One region of the Xanthomonas sp. NCPPB 3218 genome, then DNA from elsewhere that is predicted to be linked to it. Evidence: predicted binding sites of a transcription regulator. Region 1 holds the regulator's gene; the other holds the start of a gene.

Evidence for each region. The regulator FliA, encoded in region 1, starts transcription of late flagellar genes. The targets are predictions, from matches to a motif close to TAAAGTTTNNCNNNCNNNGGCCGATAA.
Region 2: AC1PLS_RS09085 (methyl-accepting chemotaxis protein) is a predicted target of FliA. The motif match lies at 7,448-7,474, and genes of this name have one in related genera.

What each region holds. Positions count from the first base shown of each region.
Region 1 is NZ_CM161516.1:2,272,914-2,283,898, forward strand. Features, by position in the region: gene AC1PLS_RS09980 (chemotaxis protein CheA) at 1-1,031, opposite strand, end outside; gene AC1PLS_RS09985 (protein phosphatase CheZ) at 1,034-1,660, opposite strand; gene cheY (chemotaxis response regulator CheY) at 1,660-2,052, opposite strand; gene AC1PLS_RS09995 (RNA polymerase sigma factor FliA) at 2,088-2,855, opposite strand; gene AC1PLS_RS10000 (MinD/ParA family protein) at 2,852-3,736, opposite strand; gene flhF (flagellar biosynthesis GTPase FlhF) at 3,723-5,405, opposite strand; gene flhA (flagellar biosynthesis protein FlhA) at 6,281-8,353, opposite strand; gene flhB (flagellar biosynthesis protein FlhB) at 8,371-9,501, opposite strand; gene AC1PLS_RS10020 (ligand-binding sensor domain-containing diguanylate cyclase) at 9,695-10,985, opposite strand, start outside.
Region 2 is NZ_CM161516.1:2,028,665-2,039,649, forward strand. Features, by position in the region: gene ubiB (2-polyprenylphenol 6-hydroxylase) at 1-1,307, shown strand, start outside; gene lexA (transcriptional repressor LexA) at 1,401-2,048, shown strand; gene recA (recombinase RecA) at 2,221-3,255, shown strand; gene recX (recombination regulator RecX) at 3,531-4,019, shown strand; gene alaS (alanine--tRNA ligase) at 4,121-6,769, shown strand; gene csrA (carbon storage regulator CsrA) at 6,908-7,120, shown strand; tRNA gene AC1PLS_RS09080 (tRNA-Ser) at 7,204-7,296, shown strand; gene AC1PLS_RS09085 (methyl-accepting chemotaxis protein) at 7,533-9,500, shown strand; gene AC1PLS_RS09090 (pirin family protein) at 9,679-10,380, opposite strand; gene AC1PLS_RS09095 (LysR family transcriptional regulator) at 10,515-10,985, shown strand, end outside.

The sequences.
Region 1 (10,985 bases):
AGGCCCTTGTTGCGGGCGATCTCGCGCAGGCGTTCGGGGTCGATGCCGGCGCCGTCATCCTGGATTTCGATGCTGACGTAGTCGCCTTCCTGCTGCGCCGACAGGCGCACATGACCACTGCGCGGCTTGCCGGTGGCTTCGCGCAGGGCCGGCGATTCGATGCCGTGGTCGATCGCGTTGCGCACCAGGTGCACCAGCGGGTCGGCCAGGGCTTCGACCAGGTTGCGGTCCAGTTCCGTCTCGGCGCCGATCAGTTCCAGTTCCACTTCCTTGGACAGCGTGCGCGCGACATCGCGGGCCACCTTGGGAAAGCGCGCGAACACCTTGCTGACCGGTTGCATGCGGGTGCGCATCACCGCGGTCTGCAGGCGCGCGGTGGCGATGTCCAGCGTGCTGACCGCGCGGTCGAGTTCTTCGTCGCGCAGGCGGGTACGCAGGGTCTTGAGGCGATTGCGCGACAGCACCAGTTCGCCGATCAGGTTGACGATGGCGTCCAGGCGCTTGGTGTCCACGCGCACGGTCTGCTCGGCGTCGGCCGCCTTGGCCGCCGCCTTGGGCGCGGCCTTGGCGCCCGGCGCAGCAGCGCCGTGTGCGTCATCGTGTGCGGGTGCAGCGGCAGCGGCCTTGGGCGCGGCCTTGACCGCCGGCGGGCCGCTCTTGGCATCGAACTGCGCAATCAGCGAGGCCGGTGCATGCGGCACGGTTTCGCCCGAGCCCATCGCATCCAGCATGGCCTGCAAATAATCCAGCGACTGTTGCGCGGCATCGAAGTGATGCGCCTGCAACACCGCCTGGCCGGAGCGCGCCATGCCCAGGGTTTCCTCGGCGGCGTGGCAGAGCTCCACCATCGGCTTGATCGCCAGGAAGCCGGCGCCGCCCTTGAGCGTGTGGAAGCCGCGGAACACCGCGTTGAGCTGGTCGGCTTCGTCCGGTGCCTGTTCCAGCGACACCAGCTGTTCGCCGAGGCGATCCAGGATTTCCTGGGCCTCGACAATGAAATCGGCAGCAATATCGTCTGGAACAGCACTCATGGTTACAGCCCCAATCCGGACAGCAGGTCGTCGGCGTCGTCCTGCGACACCGCGTGACGGTCCAGGCCCTTGACTGCAGGACCGGCAAGACCGCCGTCGTCTTTCTTCGGCTCGGGATTCTTCGGCGGCAGGCCGAGTGCACCGAAGCCCTCGTGCACGCGCCGCACGATCCCGGCCACGCGACGGATGATCTGGCCGCTCAGGTCCTGGTAGCTCTGCGCCAGCGACAGCTCGGTCAGGTTATGGCGCATCTTGTCCATCAGCGCGCCCTGGTCCTGGTTCAGGCCACCGTCGCGCAGCTGATTGGCCAGCTCGCGGCATTCCTCGACCAGGTCCAGCGTGCGATGGCTGGCCTTCTCGGTCATTTCCACCACGTGGTCCAGGCGCGAGCAGGCATCGTCCAGTTCGCCGGCTTCCTCGGGCACGGTGGGCAGCTCGCCCAGCGCCTGCCCGAGTTCGCGCGCGAGCCGGCTCAGGCTCTGCATCATCGGGCGCGTGCGCAGCGCGGCGAGGTGGTCCACCTCGCGCCGCCAGGCGACCTGGTCACCGCTTTCCAGTGCATCGAGCGCGTGCTGCAGGCGTTCGATCAGGGCGGCACGTTCGGCATCGGCTTCCACGGTGGCGTTCATCAGGCGGTCGCCGCCAGACGTTCGAACACCTTGCCCAGCTTCTCTTCCAGCGTCTGTGCGGTGAACGGCTTGATGATGTAGCCGTTCACGCCGCACTGGGCCGCTTCGATGATCTGCTCGCGCTTGGCTTCGGCGGTCACCATCATCACCGGCAGGTGCTTGAGCTTGGCGTCGGCGCGGATGTTGCGCAGCAGGTCGATGCCGGTCATGCCGGGCATGTTCCAGTCGGTGACCACGAAATCGAACGGGCCGGCCCGCAACGCCGCCAATGCGCTGTTGCCGTCTTCGGCCTCTGCGGTATTGGTGAAGCCCAGATCGCCCAACAGATTCTTGACGATACGTCGCATCGTCGAGAAGTCGTCCACGATCAAAATCCGCATGTTCTTGTTCACATCAAGCTCCTAACACTAAAAAATGCGCGAAAAAATCATTCGTCAATTTCGACACCGGCATCGGCCAGTTCGAAGACCTTGAGGCGGCCGCGCAGACGCACCACCGCCTGGCCATGGATCTGGCAGACGCGCGATTCGCTGACACCGAGCACGGCGCCGATTTCTTTCAGGTTCAATTCCTGTTCGTAGTACAGCGACAGCACCAGCTGCTCGCGCTCGGGCAACTGGCCGATGGCCTTGCCCAGCTCGCGGCCGAATTCGCCACGCTCCATCATCTGCTGCGGATTGGGGCCGCCCTTGGCGGTGGTGTCCAGCTCGCCGTGATCCTCGATCCGCGACTCCAGGCTCAGCACCTGACCGCGGGCGGCATCTTCCATCAGACGCAGGTAGTCGGGCAGCGGCATCTCCATCGCGGCGGCCACTTCGGTGGCGGCGGCGGCGCGGCCGGTGTGCTGTTCGATCTTGCGCACGGCGGCGGCAGCGTCGCGTGCGCGGCGGTGCGCCGAGCGCGGCACCCAGTCGCCCCGCCGGATCTCGTCGATCATCGAGCCGCGGATGCGGATCGAGGCATAGGTTTCGAACGAGGCGCCCTGTTCGGAGTCGTAACTGCGCGAGGCTTCGATCAGGCCGATCATGCCGGCCTGGATCAGATCGTCCACTTCCACGCTCGCCGGCAGGCGCGCGGCCAGATGGTGGGCGATACGGCGCACCAGGTCGGCGTGCTGGGTGACGATGTCGTTGGCGTTGTTGCGCTGCACGGCGCGGTACTGCGCGCTGGCCGTGGTTGCGGTAGCGGTGCTCATGCGGCCACTCCCCGTTGGATGATGCGTTCGACGAAGAACTCGACATTGCCGCGCGGCACGGTGGGGGCCTGCCAGCGCGAGGTACGGCGAGCGATTTCTGCAATGGCCTGCGCCGACGGACTGGCGGGGTAGGCCTTGATGACCGGCTGCTGGCGCTGCACCGACAGGCGCAACCAGTCGTCCTGCGGCACGTGGCCGAGGTAGTTCAGCGACACGTCGCCGAGGAATTTTTCGCAGACCCGCGACAGCTTGTCGTACAGCAGGCGGCCCTCGTTGGGGTCGCGCACCATGTTGGCGATGATCTGCAGGCGGTCCACGCCGCGTTCGCGCGAGAGCACCTTGATCAGCGCGTAGGCGTCGGTGATCGAGGCCGGCTCGTCGCAGACCACCACCACGGTGTCCTGGGCGGCTTGGCAGAAGGTCAGCACGCTGTCGGTGATGCCGGCAGCGGTGTCGATGACCATCACGTCCAGGTCGCGTTCCAGCTCGGAGAACACGTTGACCAGGCCGATGTGCTGGGCCGGGGCCAGTTCGGCCATGTGGCGGCGGCCGGAGGCGGCCGGGACCACCAGCACGCCGCCGGGGCCTTCGATGATCACTTCATCCAGCGTGCAGCGGCCGGCGATCAGGTCGGCCAGGGTGTACTTGGGCGACAGGCCCAGCACCACGTCCAGGTTGGCCAGGCCCAGGTCGGCGTCCAGCAGCAGGGTGCGCTTGCCCATGTCGGCCAGCGCCACGGCCAGGTTGGCGGAGATGTTGGTTTTACCCACGCCGCCCTTGCCACCGGTCACGGCAATGGTGCGCACCGGGCCCAGGGGCTCGGGACGGGTCGCCGACAGGGGGAAGGCGTTGGTCAGCTTGGCGTATTCACGCGACTGCATGGTTGTGCTCCGGAGTACAGGGCTTATCGGCAGCGCGCCGCAAATCTTCAAGGCGAAGAACGAGACTGGCGGCATTGGCGCGGTGCAGGTCGTCGGGGACCCGCTGTCCGTCAGTCACCCAGGTGATGGGCATTTGGTGATCGACGACGACCGACAGCGCACTACCGAAGCGGCCGGTCTCGTCAAGTTTGGTCAGCACCACGCCCTGGGGCTTGGCGTGGGCGAAGCGGCGCACGACCTCGTCGAGGTCGGAAAAGTGCGCGTTGGCAGGCAGCACCAGCAGCGAGGTGACCTGGTGCGCGGCGCGCAGCCAGTTCAGCTGGGCGGCCAGGGCGCGGTCGCGCTGGCCCATGCCGGCGGTGTCGATCAGCACCAGCTTGTAGTCGCGCAGGCGCTCGAGCAGTTCCAGCAGGCTTTCGGCGCTGTCGGCCTCGTGCACGGCGATGCCGAGCTGACGGCCGTAGCTGTGCAGCTGCTCGCGGCCGCCGACGCGCTGGGTGTCGGTGGTGACCAGGGCCACGTCGCGCGGGGCGTGCTGGGCGGCGAAGCGCTGGGCGAGCTTGGCGATGGTGGTGGTCTTGCCGGCGCCGGTCGGGCCGACCAGGGCGATCACGCCGCCGCGTTCCAGCGGGTCGACCGGGGCCACCGGCAGGCGCTTGGACAGCAGGCCCAGCATCAGCCCGCGGCCGCGGTGCAATTCGGTATCGGCCGGGATCTGCAGTGCCACGTCGCGGATCAGGCCGGCGTCGAAGCCGTAGTCGTCCATCAGTTCCAGGGCCTGCGCGCGCACCGGCGAGCCACGCAGGCGCTCGTCGGTGAGGCGGTTCATTTCGCGCTCGATCATCTGCCGCATCAGCGCCAGCTCGCCACGCAACTGCTTGAGTTCTTCGTCGTTCTGCGGCGCCGGGGCGGCGGCGACCGGCACCGCGGCCAGCGCCGGCGGGGCGACCACCAGCGGCGGCAACGCGGCCGGCGGCAGGATCTGCGGCAGCGCGTCCAGGTCGAAGTCGGCGTCGTCGTCCAGCGCGTCTTCGTCCTGGTCGTAGCCGGCCTGCACGGGGGCAGCGGCGGCGGCCATGATCGGGGTCGGGGCCTGCACCGGGGCAGCCTGCACGGCGGCGCGCTGCACCGGCGCGGTGGTCAGGAAATCGGCGAACAGCTGTTCCGGCACGGCCGACAGCGCGTGTTCCTGGCGCGGCGCGGCGGTCACCGCAACGGCGTGGGCCAGGGCCTGGGCGGCGGGCGAGGGGATGGCGGCGCTACGCACCGGTGCGGGCACCTGCGGCTGGCGCGGCACGTTGACCGGCTGGCGCAGCGCCATCGCGGCGATCATGTCCTCGGCGGCACTGGCAACGCGCTGGCGCTGGCTCGTGCCGGCATCGGCGGCCGGCTTCAGCGGTGCGTGGACCGGTGCGGCGGCTGCTTGCGGGGCCGGTGCCTGCGGGGCAGCTGCCGACGGGATTGGCGCGGCGGCAACGGCCGGCGTCTCGGAGCGCGCGGTTTCCAGGGCGCGCTGCACGAGTTCTTCGTCGTAGTTGCTGGCAGCGACGATCTCGATGCCTTCGGCGGTGCGGCGATTGGACAGGATCACTGCGTCCGGGCCGTGTTCTTCACGCACCATGCGGAATGCGGTGCGCATGTCCGGGGCAACGAAGCGTTTGATTTTCATGCGAAGTGCCTCCAGGAACGGGACCCGCCGGACGCCGGACGGGTGCGCGATGAATGTGGGTGTGTTGCCAGCGTCATGAGTTGCCTGTCCCGTTCGGTTGTTCCAAGTGCTGCTCTCGCCCCGCAGCGGTGGCGCTGGCTGCGGTCTCGGCAGAGCTAATGCACGCGGCGTGCCAAAACGGGGTGCCGGGGTTCCGGCGCGGGGGCGCTGGTGTATCGGGACGGGGCGCGGCTGTGCGTACGGCCGGGTCCGAGCGCTTTAAGTCAATGGCGTGATTGACTTTTTTCCGGGGTGACGATGCGCTGGCGTCGTCGTGCGGGCGGATGCGCTGGCGGGCGGAAGGCCAAGCCTGGGGCGCCCGGGATGCCTGAAAACGGCTAGGGCCGTGCAATCGATTGGAGATCCGGACCAGTGGCGGCTTTCCGGCGCCGGGTGCTGGTCGGCGTGGTGGGTAGGTTCGTAGGAGCGCACCTGGGCGCGACGGGCTGTGCCGGTAACGCCTGTCGCGCCCGGGTGCGCTCCTACCGTGGGGTCGGCGTCTGCGGTGCGTTCCCGGATTGCCTGGCCTGTCGTAGGAGCGCACCTGGGCGCGACGGGCCGTGCCGGTAACGCCTGTCGCGCCCGGGTGCGCTCCTACCGTGGTGTCGGCGTCTGCGGTGTGTTCTCGGGTTGCCTGGCCTATCGTAGGAGCGCACCTGGGCGCGATGGGCTGTGCCGGTAACGCCTGTCGCGCCCGGGTGCGCTCCTACCGTGGTGTCGGCGTCTGCGGTGTGTTGTCGGCTTGCCTGGCCTGTCGTAGGAGCGCACCTGGGCGCGACGGGCCGTGCCGGTAACGCCTGTCGCGCCCGGGTGCGCTCCTACGTCGGCGGGCGGTTTCAGCTGATCGTGCCGACCAGCTTCAGGCGCTTGTCTTCGGGCACTTCGCTGTAGGCCAGCACCGACAGGGACGGGACGCTGTGGCGGACCAGGCGGGCCAGGGCGGCGCGGACCTGGCCGGGCACCAGCACGACCGCCGGTTCGTTGCGCGCTTCCTGCTTGCCGACGCAATCGGCCAGGCTCTGGTGCAGGCGCTCGGCCAGGCCGGGCTCCAGCGCCACGCCGTTGCCGTGGGTGGATTCCTGCAGCACGCGCTCCAGCTGCGGGGCCAGCGTGTAGACCGGCAGCTCGGCCGACATGCCGGCGATTTCCTGCACGATGAAGCGGCCCAGCGAGGTGCGTACCGCGGCGGTGAGGGTGGTCGGGTCCTGGCTGTGCGGGGCGTGTTCGACCAGCGCTTCGACGATCTTGCGCAGCTGGCGCACCGGGATGCGCTCGATCAGCAGGTTCTGCAGCACGCGTACCACCACCGACAGCGGCAGCGCCTTCGGGGTGAGGTCTTCGACCATCTTCGGCGCGGTCTTGGCCAGGGTCGCCAGCAGCTGCTGCACTTCCTCGTGGCCGAGCAGTTCCGGGGCGTGTTCGCGGATCAGGTGCGACAGATGGGTGGCGACCACGGTGGCCGGGTCGACCACGGTGTAGCCCATCGATTCGGCATAGGCGCGTTGGTGCGGCTGGATCCAGGTGGCGTCCAGGCCGAACGCCGGGTCCTTGCCGGGGATGCCGTCGAGCTGGCCGAGCGCGCCGCCCGGGTCCAGCGCCAGTTCGCGATCGGGATAGATTTCCGCGGTGGCCACCGGCACTCCGTGCACCAGCAAGCGGTAGGCGTTGGCCGACAGTTCCAAGTTGTCGCGGATATGCACCGGCGGCACCAGGAAGCCGATGTCCTGGGTGAGCTTGCGGCGCACGCCCTTGATGCGCGCCATCAGTTCGCCACCCTGATTCTTGTCCACCAGCGGAATCAGCCGGTAGCCCACTTCCAGGCCCAGCGGGTCGATCGGGCGCAGCTCGTCCCAGCTCAGCTCCGAACTGGCCTGGGCGGCAGTGGCCGCGGCGGCGGCCTTGGGATCGGTGGCGGGGTCGCCGGTCGGCGGGATGACCAGGCTGCGCTTGTACATTTTCCAGGCGATCACGCCCAGGATCAGGCCCAGCGTCAAAAACGCGACGTTGGGCATGCCCGGTACCAGGCCGACCAGGCCCAGGATCGCCGCGGCCACCGCGAGGGCGCGGTGCTGGCCGAACACCTGGCTGATCATGGCGCCGCGCATGTCCTGCGCGCGCGAGGCGCGGGTCACCAGCAAGGCGACCGAGGACGACACCAGCAGGGCCGGCAGCTGCGCCACCAAACCGTCGCCGATCGACAGCAGGGTGTAGGTGGAGGCGGCATCCACAAAGCTCATGCCGTGCTGGAACATGCCCACCGCCATGCCGCCGACCAGGTTGATGAACAGGATCAGGATGGCGGCGATGGCGTCGCCGCGGATGAACTTGTTAGCACCGTCCATCGCACCGTAGAAGTCGGCTTCCTCGCGGACTTCCTCGCGGCGGGCCTTGGCTTCCTCGCGCGTCAGCAAACCGGCGTTGAGGTCGGCGTCGATGGCCATCTGCTTGCCGGGCATGGCGTCCAGGATGAAGCGCGCGGTCACTTCCGACACGCGTCCGGCACCCTTGGTGATGACCACGAAGTTGATGATGGTCAGGATCGCGAACACCACGATACCCACGGCGTAGTTGCCGCCGATCACGAACTGGCCGAATGCCTCGATCACCTTGCCGGCTGCGGCATGGCCGTCCTGGCCGTTGATCAGGATCACGCGGCTGGAGGCGACGTTCAGCGCCAGCCGCAGCATCGTGGTCATCAGCAGCACGATCGGGAAAATGGTGAATTCCAGCGGGCGCTGCACGTAGACGACCGCCAGCAGCACCATCAGCGAGATGGCGATGTTGAAGGTGAACAGCGCGTCCAGCACCGGCGCGGCCAGCGGCACCATCAGCATGGCCAGCATGGCCATCAGCGCCAGCGGCGCGCCCAGGCCGTTGCGCAGCAACTCCATGATGCGCCGGGCATTCATCGGGGCGGGTTGGGCGCTCATGCGCTGGCTCCCTTGCCGAACTCATCCACGTCCAGCGACGGCAATTCCGGCATCGGGCCGCCGTTCCAGCCACGCAGCTGGTAGACGTAGGACAGCACCTGGGCCACGACCGAATAGAGTCTCACGGGAATTTCCTTGCCGATTTGCGCTTCTCTATACAAGGCGCGTGCCAAAGGCGGGGCGGTGACGATCGCCACGCGGTGCTGTTCGCAGGCTTCGCGGATGCGGAAGGCCATTTCGTCCACGCCCTTGGCCACCACGATCGGGGCGCGCATCTTGCCGCCTTCGTACTTGAGCGCCACCGCGTAGTGGGTCGGATTCATCAGCACCACGTCGGCCTTGGGCACCGCTTCCATCATCTGGCGCTGCGACATCTGCATCTGCATCTGGCGGATGCGGCCCTTGACCTCCGGGCTGCCCTCGCTTTCCTTCATCTCGCGCTTGATCTCTTCGCGCGTCATCTTCAGCTTCCGCAGCCAGTTCCACTTCTGGTAGGGCGCGTCGATGGCGGCCAGCAGCACCAGCGCGCCGGCGGTGTAGAACAGCAGGCTCTTGGTGAAGTCCAGGCCGTTGCCCACCGCCTGTTCCAGCGGCTGGTTCACCAGCGAGCGCAGGCCGTGCAGGCCCTTGGAGATGCACAGGCTGGCGGCCAGGCCGACGAACAGCAGCCGCAGCACCGACTTGATCAACTCGGCCAGGCTGTTGCTGCCCCACATGCGCTTGATCCCGTTCATCGGATTGAGCTTGGTGAGGTCGGGCATGATCGCCTTGCCGGAAAAGCGCAGCCCGCTCATCAACAGCGGGCCGGCCAGGCCGGCAGCCAGGCAGATGCCGATCAGCGGCAGCATCACCCACAGCAGCTGCAGCAGCAGGTCGCCGAAATGGCCGAACAGCGCCATCGGGTTTTCACGCATCTTCGGGTCCGGGCTGAGCGCGGTCTTCATCCAGACGCTGGCGCCATCGCCGATGCCGCGCGCCAGGGCCATCAGCGCGAACACGCCGGCACCGAACACCGCGGCAGTGGACAACTCGCGCGATTGCGGGATGTTGCCCTGCTCGCGGGCTTCGCGCAGGCGTTTTTCGGTGGGAAGCTCTGTGCGTTCGCCGCCGTCTTCGGACTCGGACATGGAGGTGCCGGTGACTGGTCAGCCCTGCGTCATGCAAGTGGCGTTCCAGTCGGTGGGGCCGGGGGTGGGGAGTCGGGGTCGGGGGAGAGCTGGCCGAGAGGGGGCCGGCCTGAAAAAGTGGCTGATCGGGGCAGGCGGCGCTGTGGGGCCGCTGCGTTGGATGCGCCTGGCCTGCGCCCCGGGGCGCGGCTGCTCATGCCACCGAGGATTCGGGCTCTTCCGGTTCGATGCGATTGCGGCCATGCCGCTTGGCGCGGTACAGCGCCTCGTCGGCACGCGCCAGCAGCGTGGCGGCGTTGTCACCGCTCCGGAACCAGGCCACGCCGACCGAACAGGTCACCTGCAGCGGCCGGGCGGCACCCACCTCGTACGGTGCCAGGCTGAGCTTTTCGTGGATGGCGCGCAGCCGGTGCTGGCTATGCTGCGACATGCCCGGCAGCAGTAACAGCAGTTCCTCGCCGCCGTAGCGGCCCACCTTGTCCGAGTCGCGCAGGCAGGCGGTCAGGCGCGCGCCGACCTTGGCCAGCACCGCATCGCCGACCAGATGCCCGTGTTCGTCGTTGACCAGTTTGAAGTGGTCCAGGTCGATCAGCACCACCGCCAGCGGATGCCCGCCGTGCGCGCAGGCCTGCAGTTCTTCCGCCATGGCTTCGAGCACACCGGAGCGGTTGAGCAGGCCGGTCAGGGCATCGTGGCTGGCCTTCAGGGCCAGCGCTGCGCGCGCGCTTTCCAGATCGCGTTTTTCGTGTTCCAGCTGATAGGTGCGCTCGGCCACCAGTTCGGCCAGCATGCGTTCGCGCGCAACCAGGTGGCGGTGCCGCCAGCGCCACAAGCCGGCCAGCAGCGCGCTGCCGATCAGCACATACAACGCGATCGCCGGCGGGCTGCGCCACCACAGCGGGGCCACCGCAAACGGCAGGTCGGCGATCGGCGAGGCGGTGCGGCGGTAGCGGTCCAGCACCTGCACCTGCAGGCGGAAGTGCCCGGAGGGCAGCGGCGCCTGGTCAATCGACAGGTTGTCGCTCTGGATCCATTCGTTGTGCAGGCCGAGCAGGCGGTAACGCACGGTCAGACGACTCGGGTCGTCGTACACCTCCATCGTGGACAGCTCGATATGCAGCGGCTGGTCGCTCCAGCCCAGCAACTGGCCGCGCTGCACCGGCACGCCGCCACGGCTGACGCTGTCGATGCGCACGCTGGGCTGGCGCGCATCGAACAGCCGCGCCGGGTCCAGCAGATGGCTCACCCCGCGCGAGGTACCGATCCAGATCGACCCATCCGGATCCTCGGCGAAGGCCGCTTCGGAGATGTCGTCCCACAGCAGGCCCTGCGATTGCGACAGATGCGCCCAACGCTCGCCGTCGTAGACCTCCACGCCGCGCGCATGGCCCACCCAGACCCGGCCGAGGCTGTCGCCGCGCATCAGGTAGACGCCGACATCGCGCAGCGCCTCGTCGCTGATCGCCTGCAGATCCAGCCGCTCG
Region 2 (10,985 bases), 240 kb from region 1:
AAAGCGTGTTCGCACGCCTGGACGAGCAGCCTCTGGCTGCGGCATCGCTGGCGCAGACGCATCGCGCCTGGCTGGCCGATGGCACGCCGGTGGTATTGAAGATCCGCCGCCCCGGCATTGGCGATGTCATCGATGCGGATCTGCGCCTGTTGGCACGCCTGGCGGAAATCGTGGAAACGCGTGCCCCCGATCTCAAGCGCTATCGCCCCGCCGAGGTGGTGCAGCAGTTCACCGTCTCCCTGCGGCGTGAACTCGATTTCGCCGCCGAGTGCCGCAATGCCGAGCGCATCGCAGCCAATTTCGTCAACGACCCCCAGGTGGTGGTGCCGTCTGTCTATTGGCAGTGGACCTGCGAATCGCTCAACGTGCAGGAATTCATCGACGGCATCCCGGGGCGGGACCTGGTCGCCGTGGATGCGGCCGGCCTGGACCGCAAGGCGCTCGCACGCACCGGCGCCGGGATCGTGTTGAAGATGGTGCTGCAGGATGGCTGCTTTCACGCCGACCCGCATCCGGGCAACATTTTCTATCTGCGCGACGGGCGCATCGCCGTCATCGATTTCGGCATGGTCGGGCGCGTTTCCGAGCAGCGCCGCTTCCAGGTCGCACAACTGCTGCATGGCATGGTCAGCTACGACGCCGAAGCGGTCATCGATGTACTGCTGGAATGGGCCGGTACCAGCCTGGAGATCGATGAGTCGCGGCTGCAGCAGGATATCGGTGCCTTCGTCGACGAGTACCGCGGGGTGCCGCTGAAGGAGCTGCGCATCGGCGCGATGCTGGGCGATGTGACCTCGATCCTGCGCGATCACGGGCTGACCCTGCCGTCGGATCTGGCGCTGATGATCAAGGCGTTCCTCACGCTCGAAGGCATGGGGCGCCAGCTTGATCCGGATTTCGACATGGCCACCGAGGCGCGCCCGTATCTCGAACGCGTGGTGCTGCAGCGTTATGCGCCCAGCGCAATGCTGCGGCGCAGCCGTCGCACCGTGACCGGCGCGATCGACCTGATCGGCGATCTGCCGCGCGACCTCAAACGGCTGCTGCAGGCCGCGCGGCGCGGCAAGCTGCAACTGCAGATCGAAACGCGTGCATTGCGCGAGTTCGGCGAGCAGGTCGATCGCGCGGCCAACCGGCTCACCATGGGGATCGTGACTGCCGCGCTGGTGATCGGCTCGTCGATCGTCATGAACAGTGTCGGGGGCAGTGCCAGCCGCTGGCTGCTCGCGTTGGGCGTCGGCGGTTTCATCGGCGCAGCCATCTGCGGCGTCTGGATCCTGTTCTCCATCTGGCGCAGCCGCCGCTAAACGCGGCACGCGTGCCGACTCCGGTGGCTGACCCGTGCGTAGCGTACGACACGGCTATTGCGCAGGCGTCAGTTAGTAGTAATACTACTAACCATGGACCTGACCGATACCCAGCAAGCAATCCTGGCCTTGATCGCCGAGCGCATCGATGCCGACGGCGTACCGCCCTCGCAGACCGAGATCGCGCGCGCCTTCGGCTTCAAGGGTGTGCGCGGCGCGCAATACCATCTGGAGGCATTGGAGCAGGCCGGTGCGATCCGTCGCGTCCCCGGCCAGGCCCGCGGCATCCGTCTGGCCGGGCAGGGCGCCCAGTCGCGTACCGCGCCTGCCGCTGCAAACGAGCCGGTGCGCGATGATGTGCTGCGCCTGCCGGTGCTGGGACGCGTGGCGGCAGGCCTGCCGATCGGCGCGGATATCGGCTCGGACGACTTCGTGGTGCTGGACCGGGTGTTCTTCTCGCCGTCGCCGGACTATCTGCTCAAGGTGCAGGGTGACTCGATGCGCGACGAAGGCATTTTCAACGGCGACCTGATCGGAGTGCACCGCACCCGCGACGCGCGTTCGGGGCAGATCGTGGTGGCGCGCATCGATGAGGAGATCACGGTCAAGCTGTTGAAGATCGGCAAGGACCGCATCCGCCTGCTGCCGCGCAACCCGGACTACGCGCCGATCGAAGTGTTGCCGGATCAGGATTTCGCGATCGAGGGCCTGTACTGCGGGCTGTTGAGGCCGAATCGTTGAGTACTGCGCCGATGGCCTCACTGGCGTTATCCCGAGCCGGTGCCGCAGGATTTCCCGCTGCCATCGCCATGGCCGCCTCCCTAATCTGAGTGTGTCGCAGCCAGTCTCAGCCTGTGCGATACACCGCCGTTACATTCGCCCTACACCGAAATCACTGACAAGGATCACCCAGATGGATGAGAACAAGAAGCGCGCCCTTTCCGCCGCACTGAGCCAGATCGAGAAGCAATTCGGCAAGGGCTCGGTGATGCGCATGGGCGACCGTGTGATCGAGGCCGTCGAAGTCATTCCGACCGGCTCGCTGATGTTGGACATCGCACTGGGGATCGGCGGCCTGCCCAAGGGCCGCGTGGTGGAGATCTATGGTCCGGAATCGTCGGGCAAGACCACCCTGACCCTGCAGGCGATTGCCGAATGCCAGAAGAAGGGCGGCACCGCTGCCTTCATCGACGCCGAGCATGCGTTGGACCCGATCTACGCCGCCAAGCTGGGCGTCAATGTCGACGACCTGCTGCTGTCGCAGCCGGACACCGGCGAACAGGCGCTGGAAATCGCCGACATGCTGGTGCGTTCCGGTTCGGTGGACATCGTGGTGGTCGACTCGGTCGCCGCGCTGACTCCGAAGGCGGAAATCGAAGGCGAAATGGGTGACCAGCTGCCGGGCCTGCAGGCCCGCCTGATGAGCCAGGCGCTGCGCAAGCTGACCGGCAATATCAAGCGTTCCAACACGCTGGTGGTCTTCATCAACCAGCTGCGCCACAAGATCGGCGTGATGATGCCGGGCCAGAGCCCGGAAGTGACCACCGGCGGCAATGCGCTGAAGTTCTACGCATCGGTCCGTCTGGATATCCGTCGTATCGGCGCGATCAAGAAGGGCGACGAAATCATCGGCAACCAGACCAAGATCAAGGTGGTCAAGAACAAGCTGGCGCCCCCGTTCAAGCAGGTCGTGACCGAAATCCTCTACGGTGAAGGCATCAGCCGCGAGGGTGAGCTGATCGACATGGGCGTGGAAGCCAAGCTGGTCGAGAAGGCCGGCGCCTGGTACAGCTACGGCGAAGAACGCATCGGGCAGGGCAAGGACAACGCGCGTGGCTATCTGCGCGACAACCCGCAGGTTGCAGTGCGGCTGGAAGCCGAGCTGCGTGAGAAGTTCCAGCCGGCCGAAGCGCCACGCGAAGCCGGCGACGACGTCGAGAAGGAATAACAGCAGCCAGGCAGTGCGAGCCCAGCCGTCATCAGGCAGGTGTCTCGGCAGCAGCGCGAACCGGGACGTCCGCGTGGGGCCACCCCGGTTCTGCCTACCGGCCGCGTCCGCCTGATGGCAGAACGGCAGCACTGACGGCTGTGGCAGGTTTTCTATCGCGGGGACGGCGGAGTCAGTGCCGTCGCTTCCCGCGGTAGATCTATTGAAGGCCAGGAGGGCAGGCGCCACGGACGGCGCATTGATGCTGTGTGGTTTTGGTACTCGGGACACCCACGATGGACGAGCAACAGCCCGCGCCAAAGCGGGGACGCCGGTTCAAGGAGCAGACGCCGGTACAACGCGCACTGGGATTGCTGGTGCGGCGTGAGCATTCGCGCAAGGAATTGAATCGCAAGCTGCTGGCACGCGGTATCGAGCCGGACGCTGCACAGGCGGCCGTGGAGCGCCTGGCTGAGGAGGGGTGGCAGGACGACACCCGTTTTGCGGCCTCGGTCGTACGCAATCGTGCAGGTTCGGGCTACGGTCCACTGCATATTCGCGCCGAGCTCGGAACTCACGGCCTGGACAGCGATGCCATCAGCGCCGCAATGGCGACGTTTGAGGGCGACTGGACCGAAAACGCGCGCGACCTGATCCGCCGTCGCTTCGGCGAGGAAGGGCCTACCGATCTCCCGCAGCGGCGCAAGGCCGCCGATCTGCTGGCACGGCGTGGTTTCGATGGCAACAGCATTCGCAGCGCCACGCGCTTCGACCTTGAGGACTGAGGGCGTCAGGCCTGCTACCCTTCGTGGTTTCAGGTTGTTCCGCTCATCTGCGCCCACATCTCATTGGGTGACCGGGACTGCCGCCCGCCCAATGCCAGCACATGAACGCATCCGCCAAATTCAGCACTTCCCAGATCCGTAGTGACTTCCTCGCGTTCTTCGAGGGGAAGGGCCACACCATCGTGCCATCCGCGCCGCTGGTGCCGGGCAACGACCCGACCTTGCTGTTCACCAACTCCGGCATGGTCCAGTTCAAGGACGTCTTCCTCGGCGCGGAGAAGCGTAGCTACGTGCGCGCGGCCGACGTACAGCGCTGCCTGCGTGCCGGCGGCAAGCACAACGATCTGGATTCGGTGGGCTACACCGCGCGCCATCACACCTTCTTCGAGATGCTGGGCAACTGGTCGTTCGGCGATTACTTCAAGAAGGACGCCATCAGCTGGGCCTGGGAGCTGCTGACCCAGGTCTGGAAGCTGCCGGCGGAGCGGTTGCTGGTCACCGTCTATCACACCGACGAAGAAGCCTTCGCGCTGTGGCGCGACATGATCGGCATTCCGGAAAGCCGCATCGTGCGCATCGGCGACAACAAGGGTGCGCCGTACGCGTCGGACAACTTCTGGCAGATGGCCGATACCGGCCCGTGCGGCCCCTGCACCGAGATCTTCTTTGATCATGGCGACCACATCGCCGGTGGCCCCCCGGGCTCCCCGGACGAGGATGGCGACCGCTTCATCGAGATCTGGAACCTGGTGTTCATGCAGTTCGATCGCCAGCCCGACGGCACCCTGGTGCCGTTGCCGGCCCCGTGCGTGGATACCGGCATGGGCCTGGAGCGCCTGGCTGCGATCCTGCAGCACGTGCATACCAACTACGAGATCGATCTGTTCCAGGCCTTGATCGGCAAGGCCAGCGCGCTGACCGGCGTCACCGATCTGGAGAACAAGTCGCTGCGGGTGATCGCCGATCACATCCGCGCCTGTTCGTTCCTGATCGTCGACGGTGTGCTGCCGTCCAACGAAGGCCGCGGCTATGTGCTGCGCCGGATCATCCGGCGTGCGCTGCGCCACGGCTGGATGCTGGGGGTACGCCAGCCGTTCTTCAGCAAGATGGTGCCGACCCTGGTCGAGCTGATGGGCGAGGCCTATCCCGAACTGGTGGTCGCGCGGGAGACCGTCGCGCGCGCACTGCTGGCCGAAGAAGAGCGTTTTGCCGAGACGCTGGACGCCGGCATGAAGATCTTCGACGACGTTGCTGCGCGCTCGCAGGAAGTGATTCCCGGCGCCGATGCGTTCCGCCTTTTCGATACCTACGGGTTCCCGGTCGATCTGACCTCCGACATCGCACGCGAGCGCGGCTTGCGCGTGGACATGGAGGGCTTCGAGTTCGCCATGGAGCGTCAGCGCGAGACCGCGCGTGCCGCCGGCAAGTTCGGTGGCGGCGTCGCATTGCCGGCCGATCTGGTCGCCACCATGTCGCCGACGGTGTTTCTGGGCTACGAGGCCTACGATGCCGATGCACTCAAGGTCGTGGCGTTACTCAAGCAGGGCCGTCCAGTTGAACGCGCGGAAGCCGGCGACGAGGTCATCGTGTTCACCGACCGCACGCCGTTCTATGCCGAGTCCGGTGGTCAAGTCGGCGATAGCGGCCAGCTGAGCGGTAGCGATGTCTCCATCGAGATCACTGACACCCAGAAGTTTGCCGGTCAGTTCCATGGCCATGTCGGGCGCATCACCGAGGGTGCGCTGGCATTGGGCGATCTGCTGGCAGGCGGCATCGACGTGCAGCGTCGCGGCAAGACCATCCTCAACCACTCGGCCACGCATCTGCTGCATGCGGCCCTGCGCGAGGTGCTGGGCACCCACGTGCAGCAGAAGGGCTCGCTGGTTGCACCGGACCGCTTGCGGTTCGACTTCTCGCACTTCCAGCCGATCACGCCCGAAGAGCTCGCCGTGATCGAACGCAAGGTCAACGCCGAGGTGCGCACCAACCACAGCGTGGAAGTGCACAACATGGCCATGCAGGAGGCGCTGGATTTCGGCGCGATGGCGCTGTTCGGCGAAAAGTACGGCGAGAACGTGCGTGTGCTGAAGATGGGCGGTTATTCCACCGAGCTCTGCGGCGGCACCCATGTCACCCGCACCGGCGACATCGGCTTGTTCAAGATCACCTCCGAGGGCGGTGTGTCCTCGGGTGTGCGTCGCATCGAGGCGGTGACCGGGCAGGGCGCGCTGGACCATGTCGCCGATGAGGAACGACGTCTGCTTGAGGCGGCCAGCCTGCTCGGCGGCAATGCCACCGAGGTGGTCGACAAGGTTCGCGCGCTCACCGAACGTCAGAAGCGGCTTGAGCGTGAGCTGGAGTCGCTCAAGGCCAAGCTGGCCTCCGGCGCAACTGCAGACCTGGGTTCCAGCGCGGTCGATGTGGCAGGCGTCAAGGTGGTCGCCGTGCGTCTGGAGGGCTTCGATGCCAAGGCGTTGCGCGATGCGATGGATCGCCTCAAGCAGCAGTTGGGCGATTCGGTCATCGTGTTGGCAGGCGCGGCTGCCGGCAAGGTTGCGCTCGTTGCCGGCGTGAACGGCAGCCCAACTGGCAAGGTGAAGGCGGGGGAACTCCTCGGGCATATCGCCAGTCAGATCGGAGGCAAGGGCGGTGGTCGTCCGGATCTCGCCCAGGGTGGTGGCGAGGATGGTCCCGCCCTTGCGACCGCGCTGGAAGGCGTGCCCTCCTGGGTCAAGCAACACTTGGGCTGAACACTTGTCCTGGTATGCCTTGCTGCTTGGCAGGGTGTCCCGCTACCATTTCCGGTCTATTCCCTTTACCTAGGGCGCGCCTCGTCAGTCGGCCGCCGATGCTGGTGGGAAACCCACCGGTTCCAGGAGATTTGCAAAATGTTGATCCTCACTCGCCGGGTAGGCGAAACCTTGATGATCGGCGACTCGGTCACTGTGACCGTACTCGGCGTCAAGGGTAATCAGGTGCGTATCGGCATCACCGCACCGAAAGATGTTGCTGTACACCGCGAGGAAATCTATCAGCGGATCCAGCGTGGGGATGAGCCGGTCGCTTCCGGTGCGCATCAAGGCGACGATTCTTCGAATTGATCGTCATAAAGGGTTTACGTTAGCCCCTCTTACCCGGTATTCTTCGCGGCCTGCAACGGACACCGCGGCAGGACGCAAAAACTGGAGCGATGCCCGAGCGGCTGAAGGGGCTCCCCTGCTAAGGGAGTATAGGGTCAAAAGCTCTATCGAGGGTTCGAATCCCTCTCGCTCCGCCAGTGTTTCAAACGCCCGCAAATCCCTGATTTGCGGGCGTTTTCATTTGTGCCGGCAGGTCAGTGACGGTCTGCAGTGGCATCGCTGGCGCCACGCTGGTGGCTGTGCCGGCCTCAGCATCTGAATTGCCACGAACGCGCTGCATGCAGCGATTCAAGTAAGCCGGGCACGGGTCGCTAAGGCTGTGACACCTCTCTCGGATCTCACCCCGATGCGCCTACCGCCTCTGCTTGGACGCCTGTTTTCTTCCCGGAGCCGTGGGCTGCAGCACAAGGCCGATGCGGTGGACCGGGTGATGGCGGTGATCGAGTTCGATCTTGATGGCCGCATCCTGCATGCGAACCAGAATTTCCTGTCGCTGATGGGCTACCGGCTCGACGAAGTTGTCGGTCAGCATCACCGCATGTTCGTGACCCCCAGCGACCGCGACAGCGAAAGCTATCAGCAGTTCTGGCAGGCGCTGCGTCGTGGCGACTTCAACGCCGGGCGATTCTGCCGGCTGGACAAGAACGGGCGCGAGGTATGGATCAACGCTTCCTACAATCCGTTGCTGGATCGTGCAGGCAAGGCCTATCGGGTGGTCAAGTACGCCACCGACATCACCACGCAGGTGCGCCAGACCGCCGACTTCGAGGGCCGCATCGATGCGATCGACAAGGTCATGGCGGTCATTGAGTTTTCGCTGGATGGCACGGTGCTCGATGCCAACGAGAATTTCCTTGCGGTGATGGGCTACCGGCTCGATGAGATTCGCGGCAAGCACCATGGCATGTTCGTGGACGCGCAAACGCGTCAGTCGGCGGCCTATCGCGCGTTCTGGGAGAAGCTGGGACGCGGCGCGTTCGACGCGGGGCGCTACAAGCGCCTCAACAAGGACGGCAGCGAGGTGTGGATCCAGGCGTCCTACAACCCGGTGCTCGACGAGCACGGGCGGCCGTACAAGGTGGTCAAGTACGCCACCGACGTGACCCGTCAGGTGATCGATTCGGCCGACGCCGATGGTCGCATCCAGGCCATCGACAAGGTGATGGGCGTGATCGAGTTCGATCTGGAAGGGCACGTGTTGAGTGCCAACGACAACTTCCTGGCCATTTTGGGGTACTCCGCCGAGGAGGCGATCGGCCAGCATCACCGCATCTTCGTGGACGCAAACTACGGTGGCTCCGAAGACTATCGGCATTTCTGGGCGAAGCTGGCGCGTGGGCAGTTCGACGCGGGCCGCTACCGTCGGCTGCGCAAGGACGGCAGTCCGGTGTGGATCCAGGCGTCCTATAACCCGATCCTGGATGTGTCCGGTCGTCCGTACAAGGTGGTCAAGTACGCCACCGATGTCACCGATCAGGTGCGCTCGGCCGAGCGCATGCGTCAGTTGATGCAGCAGACCATGAGCATTGCGCAGAACGTGCAGCGCGAGGCGCACCATATTTCGGTCAGCAACCAGGACCTGGTGAGCCGCTCGTCAACGCAGTCGGCAGCCGTGGCGCAGACCTCGACCACCATTGATCAGCTGGCAGAGACCGTACGCAGCAATTCCGACAGTGCCGGCTCGGCGCAGCGCATGGCCGAGGCATCGGCCGATGTTGCCCGACGCGGCGCTACCGTCATCGCCGACATGGTCAAGACCACGGCCGGCATACGCTCGGCTACCGATCGTATCGGCCAGATCATCGAGGTGATCGACGGCATCGCGTTCCAGACCAATATCCTGGCCTTGAATGCGGCCGTGGAAGCGGCACACGCTGGCGAGCAGGGGCGTGGATTTGCCGTGGTGGCGACCGAGGTGCGGAGCCTGGCGCAGCGCTGCAGTGTCTCGGCGAAGGAAATTCGGGGCTTGATCGACAATGCAGCCGACCAGGTGGGCGATGGTTCGCGCCTGGCCGAGCAGGCCGGGGCGGTGATGCAGGACATGGTCAGCTCGGTGCTGCGGGTCACCGCGACCGTGGAGCAGATTGCCGCTGCCAGTCAGGAGCAGGCGCGGGACATTTCCACCGCCAACACCGCGCTGCAATCGATCGGTGTGCAGGCGCGCGACCAGGCGCAGATGGTCGACGATCTGGCGCGCTCGGCGCGTGTGCTGGAAGCCGATGCCGATGCGCTGTTTGCGCTGGTCAATGGCGACAGCGATGGCGCGGCGGAGGCGGCTGCCGTGCGCAGCGAACCCGCGAGCAAGTCGCTTGTCAGGCCTGCCAAGCCGCAGGCGGCATGATCCCGCGCAGAGTGCTGCGCGGGATTGTCGATGCGCGGCGTCGTCGCAGCTGCCCTGCAAGCAGAGGTGCCTGAGCACAAAAAAAGCCCGCCGGAAGCGGGCTTTTTGATATCGGCCGATCCCCAGTGCGCAGCGTGCCGCCTGGTCTGCGGCACGCCATACGCTGAGCTGGTGGCGCTTACCTCGGCAGATCGAACACCAGCACTTCCGCATCGCGTGCATCGGCCAGCACGATCTCCGGCTCGCCGGTGATCTGCAACGCATCGCCGGCCGACAGCGCCTGGCCATTGACGCTCAGGCTGCCGCGCGCCACCTGGACGTAGCCGATGCGGCCCTCGGCCAGTGGCTGCTGCAGACGCACCTCGCCGTCGAGGATCGAGGCATACAGGCGCGCGTCCTGATGCAGGCGCAGCGAGCCGTGCTCGCCGCCGGGCGAGGCGATCAGGCGCAGCTGGTTGCGCTTGCTGTCGGCATCGAAATGCTTCTCCTCGTAGCTGGGCTCGATGCCGCTGCGCTCGGGCATCACCCAGATCTGCAGGAAGTGCACCGGTTCGCTGGCGGAGTGATTGAACTCGCTGTGGGTAACGCCGCTGCCGGCGCTCATGCGCTGCACATCGCCGTAGTGCAGGACCGAGCCGGTGCCCATGCTGTCCTTGTGCTCCAGTGCGCCACCCAGCACGTAGGAAATGATCTCCATGTCGCGGTGGGCATGGGTGCCGAAGCCTTCGCCCGGGGTCACCTTGTCTTCGTTGATCACCCGCAGCGGGCCGATGCCCATGTGGCGCGGGTCGTGGTAACTGGCGAAGGAGAAGGTATGGCGCGAGGACAGCCAGCCATGTTCGGCGCGGCCACGGGTTTCGCTCTTGCGGACATTCAACATGCTGCTTCTCCTTGAAAGGGTTGGTGTCGCCAGGGAATGAGTCGGTGTCCCGGCGGCTTGATGGCTAGTCTCTACCTCCGCGCCGGCGCCAAAAAGCGAGTAGATTTGGTCGCTACCATCGAAAAAATCGAACAATGAAAATCAGCCTGGAAGCACTGCAGATTCTGGATGCGATCGACCGCCGCGGCTCGTTCGCGGCTGCGGCCAAGGTGTTGTTCAAGGTGCCGTCGACGATTTCCTACACGGTCTCCAAGCTGGAGGACGATCTGGGCGTGCAGCTGTTCGAGCGGGTCGGGCCGAAGGCGACACCGACCCAGGCCGGGCGCGAACTGCTGCGCGAAGGGCGGCAGCTGCTGCGGGCCGCGCAGGAGCTGGAGGTGCGGGTGCGGCGGGTGGCGTCGGGCTGGGAGTCGGACTTCGCGATCGGGCTGGATGCGATCCTGCCGGTGGCCTTGCTGCAGGCGCAGATCCTGGACTTCTACACGGTGGCCGACAGCACCCGCCTGCGCGTGGTGAGCGAATCCTTGTCCGGCAGCTGGGAGGCGCTGCTGGATCGGCGCGTGGACCTGATCGTGGCGGCGGGCGAGGGGCCGAGCGGTGGCGGC